Linked DNA regions of Urbifossiella limnaea. The protein of the gene in region 2 interacts with the protein of the main gene of each other region in a pairwise test. Links are inferred from orthologs where the notes say so. Each region holds a gene or a part of one and is shown on either strand. Other genes may lie near its edges.

Evidence for each region.
Region 1: the proteins of rpe (region 2) and eno interact in binary tests that used the Escherichia coli proteins (3 or more experiments, as listed by UniProt). The link is inferred for Urbifossiella limnaea from one-to-one orthologs.

What each region holds. Positions count from the first base shown.
Region 1 is NZ_CP036273.1:2,350,118-2,353,366, forward strand. What follows is about bases 139-3,072. They hold eno (phosphopyruvate hydratase), read left to right. Parts: upstream 139-923; coding sequence 924-2,222; downstream 2,223-3,072. Other genes in these bases: ETAA1_RS09385 (deoxyribonuclease IV), read left to right, coding at 139-575; ETAA1_RS09395 (hypothetical protein), read left to right, coding at 2,368-2,937; ETAA1_RS09400 (formylmethanofuran dehydrogenase subunit C), read left to right, coding at 2,956-3,072. In the rest of the region: more of ETAA1_RS09385, read left to right, coding at 1-138; more of ETAA1_RS09400, read left to right, coding at 3,073-3,249. UniProt on the Escherichia coli protein: Catalyzes the reversible conversion of 2-phosphoglycerate (2-PG) into phosphoenolpyruvate (PEP). It is essential for the degradation of carbohydrates via glycolysis.
Region 2 is NZ_CP036273.1:4,136,481-4,139,607, forward strand. What follows is about bases 242-3,053. They hold rpe (ribulose-phosphate 3-epimerase), read left to right. Parts: upstream 242-1,213; coding sequence 1,214-1,894; downstream 1,895-3,053. Other genes in these bases: ETAA1_RS16930 (HlyD family secretion protein), read left to right, coding at 242-896; ETAA1_RS16935 (hypothetical protein), read left to right, coding at 893-1,195; ETAA1_RS16945 (GMC oxidoreductase), read right to left, coding at 1,897-2,508. In the rest of the region: more of ETAA1_RS16930, read left to right, coding at 1-241. UniProt on the Escherichia coli protein: Catalyzes the reversible epimerization of D-ribulose 5-phosphate to D-xylulose 5-phosphate.

The DNA.
Region 1 (3,249 bases), 1.8 Mb from region 2 along the record:
TCACCCACCCGGGGGCGCACGTCGGCACCGGCGTCGAAGCCGGCGTCACGCGCGTCGTCGCCGCGCTGGACATCATCCTGGAGCGGTGCCGCGGCTACCGGGTTCGCGTGCTGCTGGAGACGACCGCGGGGCAGGGCACCACCCTCGGCGCCGCCTTCGACGAACTCGCCGCCATGCTCGACCGCGTGAAGCAGCCCGAACGGCTCGGCGTGTGCCTCGACACGTGCCACGTCTTCGCCGCCGGCTACCCCCTCGGCACCGCCGCCGACTACGCCGACACCTTCGGCCAGTTCGACCGCCTCATCGGCCTGAAGCGGCTGTGCCTGTTCCACGTCAACGACAGTCTCAAACCGCTCGGCAGCCGGGTGGACCGGCACGCCGGCATCGGCCTCGGCGAGATGGGCGACGAGCCGTTCCGCCGGCTCGTGCGCGACCCGCGCTTCGCCGACATGCCGATGATTCTGGAGACGCCGAAAGAGGACGCCGCGGGCAACCCGATGGACGCGGTGAACCTGGCGCGGCTGAAGGGGTTCGCGGCCCCGCCGTCGTCGAAGCGGAAGCGGCGGGTCGTGTAGCGTGGGCGGCCGAGCATCGGACTTGACATTTCCCGTTCTCCGGTTCAAGCCGGCCGACCGTCGCCGCCGAAACAACTGGCACACACACCGCACCGGACACGGCCGGCCGCGGGGAACGAGGTCGGGGGGCAGGGGCGCACGGCCGGAGGCCGGTCGCCGCCGGCCCCCCGGCCGGTCCGGTTGACCGGCGGCGGCCCCCGACGCCGCCTGGTCCCGGACGTTCCCCGCGGCCGGCTCGTTTTCGAATGAAGGGGTGAAGGGGTGAGCGGGTGAAGGGGTGACGAAAATCACCTCGCTTTCACCCCCTCACCCCTTCACCCCTTCACCCCTTCATGCTATGCCATCGGCATGAACCACACCATTACGGGCGTCACCGCCCGCGAGATCCTCGACAGCCGGGGCAACCCCACCGTCGAGTGCGAAGTCCGACTCGCCTGCGGCACCGTCGGCCGGGCCGCGGTCCCCAGCGGGGCCAGCACCGGGGCGCACGAAGCCGTCGAACTGCGCGACGGCGACAAGGGCCGCTACGGCGGCAAGGGCACCCTCGGCGCCGTGCGTAACGTCAAGGACACGATCGCCCCGGCACTCACCGGCATGAGCGCGCTCGACCAGGTGCGCCTCGACCGCCGCATGATCGAGCTCGACGGCACCCCCAACAAGGGAAAGCTCGGCGCCAACGCCATCCTCGGCGTGTCGATGGCCGCCGCCCACGCCGCGGCCGCCGCCGTGGGCCTGCCGCTGTACCGGTACGTCGGCGGCACCAACGCGGTGACACTGCCGGTGCCGCTGATGAACGTCCTCAACGGCGGCAAGCACGCCGACAGCACGGTCGATTTCCAGGAGTTCATGATCGTGCCGGTGGGCGCCACCACCTTCCGCGAGGCGCTGCGGATGGGGGCCGAGGTGTTCCACAGCCTCAAGAAGGTGCTCCACGACAAGGGGCTGAACACGGCCGTCGGCGACGAGGGCGGGTTCGCCCCGAACATCCCCAGCGCCGACGAGGCGCTCGCCACGATCTCGAAGGCCATCGAGAAGGCCGGGTACAAGCCCGGTGAGCACGTCGCGTTCGCGCTCGACCCGGCCTGCACCGAGCTGTACGAGGAGGCGAAGCACAAGGGGAAGGACGGTTACTGCTTCTTCAAGAGCGCCCCGGACAAGATCATTTCGACCGACGAAATGATCGACCTGTGGGCGGGGCTCGCCGCGAAGTACCCGATCGTGTCGATCGAGGACGGCCTGAGCGAGGACGACTGGGCCGGGTGGAACAAGCTGACGACGAAGCTCGGCGGCAAGGTGCAGCTGGTGGGCGACGACCTGTTCGTGACGAACACGACGCGGCTGGCCCGCGGCATCGCCGAGGGGTGCGGGAACAGCATCCTGGTGAAGGTGAACCAGATCGGCACGCTGACCGAGACGCTGGAGAGCGTGGAGCTGGCGAAGCGGAACAAGTTCACGGCCATCCTGAGCCACCGCAGCGGCGAGACGGAGGACACCACGATCGCCGACCTGGCGGTGGCGACGAACTGCGGCCAGATCAAGACCGGCAGCGCGAGCCGGACGGACCGGATCGCCAAGTACAACCAGCTGCTGCGGATCGAGGAGCAGCTCGGCGGCGCGGCCGTGTACGGCGCCGAGCTGCGGAAGTGACTCAGGGAGCGATTTCACCACCGAGTCACAGAGGGCACAGAGAGAAGACAGAAAGCCGAGAACAGTACCATTCTGAAGAACGGTATTGTCTCGGTTCTTGGTCTTCTCTCTGTGCCCTCTGTGACTCTGTGGTTAATCTTGTTTTATGCCCCCGTTCCTCTCCGACCCGCCGTCCACGGCGTACCTCGTCCTTGCGGCGCTGGTCATCGTCGCCGGCGCCGTCGCGGCCCGGTGGCAGGACCGCAAGCGCGTCGGCATCTTCCTCGTCTCGCTGCTCCTGCTCGGCGGGCTGTACCTGCTCGACCGGCTGAACGCGAGTCCGCGCGAGGAGGCGGTCGAAGGTGTCGGCGCGCTGCTCGACGCGGTCAACCAGCGGCAGCCGGACCGGTTCCTGAGCCACGTCTCCGACTCGTTCGACGCCAAGGGGCTGAAGAAGGCCGACCTGCGCCGCGCCGTCGAGTTGGCCCGCCAGTTCGACGCCAAGGTCGTGGCTTGGAACTTCGACCGCAACCGCGTCGTGTACCACGACACCGACCCGCCGGCGGTGGACGTGGAGTTCGACGCGAAGGCCGAGGGGCCGGGCGGCACGGTGCCCAAGCACGTGAAGGCGACGTTCGTCCGCGACCCGGACGGCAAATACCGGATGCGGTCGTTCGCCACCTACAACATCGTGCAGAAGCAGGCCGAAGAACCGATCCCCGGCCTGGGCAAGTGACGCGCGAGTAACCCGGCCGTGCTGCTGCTGACCCGTCGCGCCCCGTCGCCGATCCCGCTCGAAGTCGAGGGGATCGTTCCCGAGAAGCTGGCCGGGCTCTCGCGACTCGAAGCCGCCAGGCTCCCCGTCTACCACGGCAACCGCACGGAACCGCTCGGCGAGTGGTTCGACGTGGCCGGCGACGCGGCCGACGGCGTGGTCCGCTTCGCCGGCGATACTGCGACCGTGAAGCACGTCGGCGCCGGCATGACGACCGGCCGCGTGGAGGTGGAGGGCGGTGTCGGGATGCACGCCGGCGCGGGGATGCGCGGC
Region 2 (3,127 bases):
AGAACATTCGCGTGGGCGTGAATCTGCCCGGCGTCGTGAAGGTGGTTCACGTCCGCGTCGGGCAGGAGGTGAAGCCCGGCGAGCCGCTGTTCGAGCTCGACGACCGGCAACTCCTCGCCGAGCAGGCGATCCGCCGCGCGACGCTCGCCAGCGCCCGCGCGTCGCTCCAGAAGCTGCAGGAAATGCCGCGGGCGGAGGAACTGCCGCCGCTGCGCGCGAAGGTGGCCGAGGCGCGGGCGTCCCTCGACGACAAGGTGAAGCAGTACGCCCGCCTCCAGCGGGCCGGCGGCGGCGTGTCCGACGAGGAACTCATCGGCCGCCAGATGGCCGTCGAGGTCGGCAAGGCCCAGGTGGCGAAGGCGGAGGCCGACCTGGCGCTGACCGAGGCCGGGGCGTGGCAGGCCGACAAGCTCGTCGCCGCCGCCGCCGTTGCGCAGGCCGAGGCGCAGCTGGCGCAGTCCGCGACCGAGCTTATGCGGCTCAAGGTGACCGCCCCGTGGATGAGCGCCCCGGACGGCGCCGCGGTGACGTTCCGCGTGCTGCAGGTAAACGTGCGGCCGGGCGAGTACGTGGCCACGGCCCCCGGAACGGCGATGGTGGCGCTCGGCACCGTCGGCCGGCTCCACGTGCGCGTGGACATCGACGAGAACGACATCCCGCGCTTCCGCGCCGGCATCCCCGGCACGGCCAGCCCGCGCGGCAACCCGCGGACGACGTTCCCGCTGCGGTTCGTCCGCGTCGAGCCGTTCGTGATCCCGAAGCGATCGCTGACCGGCGGGAATACCGAGCGGGTAGACACGCGGGTGCTCCAGGTCATTTACGCGATTGACAGCCCGAACCCGGGTCTTTATGTCGGGCAGCAGATGGACGTGTCCTTGAACGCCGCCACGCCATGACCCGCGCCCTGCCGCTGCTGTGCGCCCTCGCGGGCGTCGGCTGCGACGACTCCGACGCCCGCCGGCAGCGCACCGAGCTCGACGGGCTCGTGAAGCAACGGCAGTACCTCACCCTCCACCAGTCGAACCTCCGCATGGCGGCCGACGCCGAGATCGCCGGCCGCCCGCTCGACCAGCTGCCGCCCGACAGCGCCGCCCGCCTCACGGTCTTCCAGGTGCAGTACATCGAGGCCGAGCGCCAGCTCAAGAAGGTGGACGCGGACATCGAGTTGGTACAACAGCCGCAGCAACTGTACTGACCCACACCAGGACACGTCATGGCCGCGATTGCCCCGTCGATCCTGTCCGCCGACTTCGCCCGCCTCGGCGAACACGTCCGCGAGGTGGAAGCCGCCGGGGCCGACCGCGTCCACGTGGACGTGATGGACGGCCACTTCGTGCCGAACCTCAGCATGGGGGCCGTGGTCGTGAAGGGGCTGCGGCCCGCGACCCGGCTGCCGCTCGAGGTTCACCTGATGGTCACCGACCCGGACAAGTTCCTCGACGGCTTCGTGAAGGCCGGGGCCGACAGCCTGATCGTTCATCTCGAAGTGCTCCCCGACCCGCGGCCGATGCTGAAGCACATCCGCGGCACGCTCGGCAAGAAGGCGGGGCTGGCGTTCAACCCCGACCTGCCGGTGAGCCGCGTCGAGCCGTACCTCGCCGACATCGACCTGGCGCTGTGCATGACGGTGTTCCCCGGGTTCGGCGGGCAGGCGTACATCCCCGCGAGCAACGACCGCATCCGCGAGCTGCGCGGGCTGGTGAACCGCATCAACCCGGCGTGCGAGATCGAGGTGGACGGCGGCATTGACGCCACGACGATCGGCGCGGCGGCGGGTGCGGGCGCGAACGTGTTCGTGGCGGGCACCGCGGTGTTCGGCGCGAAAGAAGGTCCCGCCGCGGCGACCCGCCACCTGCGGGAGTTGGCCGCGCGAGCGGCCGGCGGCGGTGCCTGAGCCTACCCGATGTGGCGCGCCAGCCGCAGCGCCAGGCCGCCCAGCGCCCGCACCGGGTTCGCCGCCGTGCTGACCGGCAGCACCGACATGTCGCAGACGTACACGCCGGTGGTGCCGTACACCTTCAGGTTCTCGTCCACGACGGACCGCGGGTTGAACGCCGCGTCGCGGTTCGCCTTCCACGGCATCCGCAGCGTGCCGCAGGCGTGGTGGACGGTGCCCCAGCCGAACGGCCGGAGTTCGTCGTTGATCCCACCGTAGCGCTTCGTCAGCACCTCCACGTCGTTGAATTCGGCGAAGACGCGGTCCCGCGTGTCGTTCAGCATGTTCATGAACTCGGCGGCCGTCTTGTGCCAGCCGGCGACGGCCGGGAACCGCGAGTCGAGCAGGTCGCCGAGGTCGGCGAACCGCTTGAAGCTGACGAACGGCGTGTACCCGTCGTTGGCGTGCGAGTGGATACCGTTCTGGTCGTCCAGGCAGTTGGCGAAGCTGAACTTGATGTCCACCCGCGTCCGGCTCGGGTCGTGGTCGACGAGGCCCGCGGACGGGTCGTTGTTCCGCAGGTGCCAGTACTCGTGGTTCACGTTCATCTCGACGTTGAACGGGTACTGCACGTGGCCGTTGCCGTCGAGCGTCCCCCTGGAATAGACAGGACGATTGCAAAGTCCAGAATTCCGGTTAACGTGTTGACGGGTTGCGAGTTACTCACCTCGGGATGGAGCCCCGATGTCACCCACTTCCGACTCACTGGTCGCCGCGTTCCGCCAACTCACGGACCCTCGCCACCGCCGTGGTGTCCGCCACCCGTTCGCGGGGTTACTGTCCGTCGTCTTCCTGGGGCTGCTGAGCCGGCACCCCGACTTCGCCTCCCTCGCCCGGTGGGCCAAGCGGCACTGGCCGGCCCTCCGGGAGGCGTTCGGGCTGACCCGCCCGTACGCCCCGCACGCGACGACCTACAGCCGCGCGGCCGCCGCCTTCTCGATCGACGAGTTCCGCGGCGCCCTGGCCGGGTGGCTCGCCCGGGTGATGGCCGACGCCCCGACCGCGGCCGCGGTGGACGGGAAGACGAGCAAGCAGGCCCACGACGCCGACGGCGACCCGATCCACGTCCTCAACGTGTTCGCCCACGACGCCCGGGTGTGCCTGGCCGACTGGCCGATCGGGGACGGGAAGGAGACCGAGCCCGAGGTCCTCAAGGCCCACCTGGACGAGTTGTTCGCCGCCTGGCCGTCG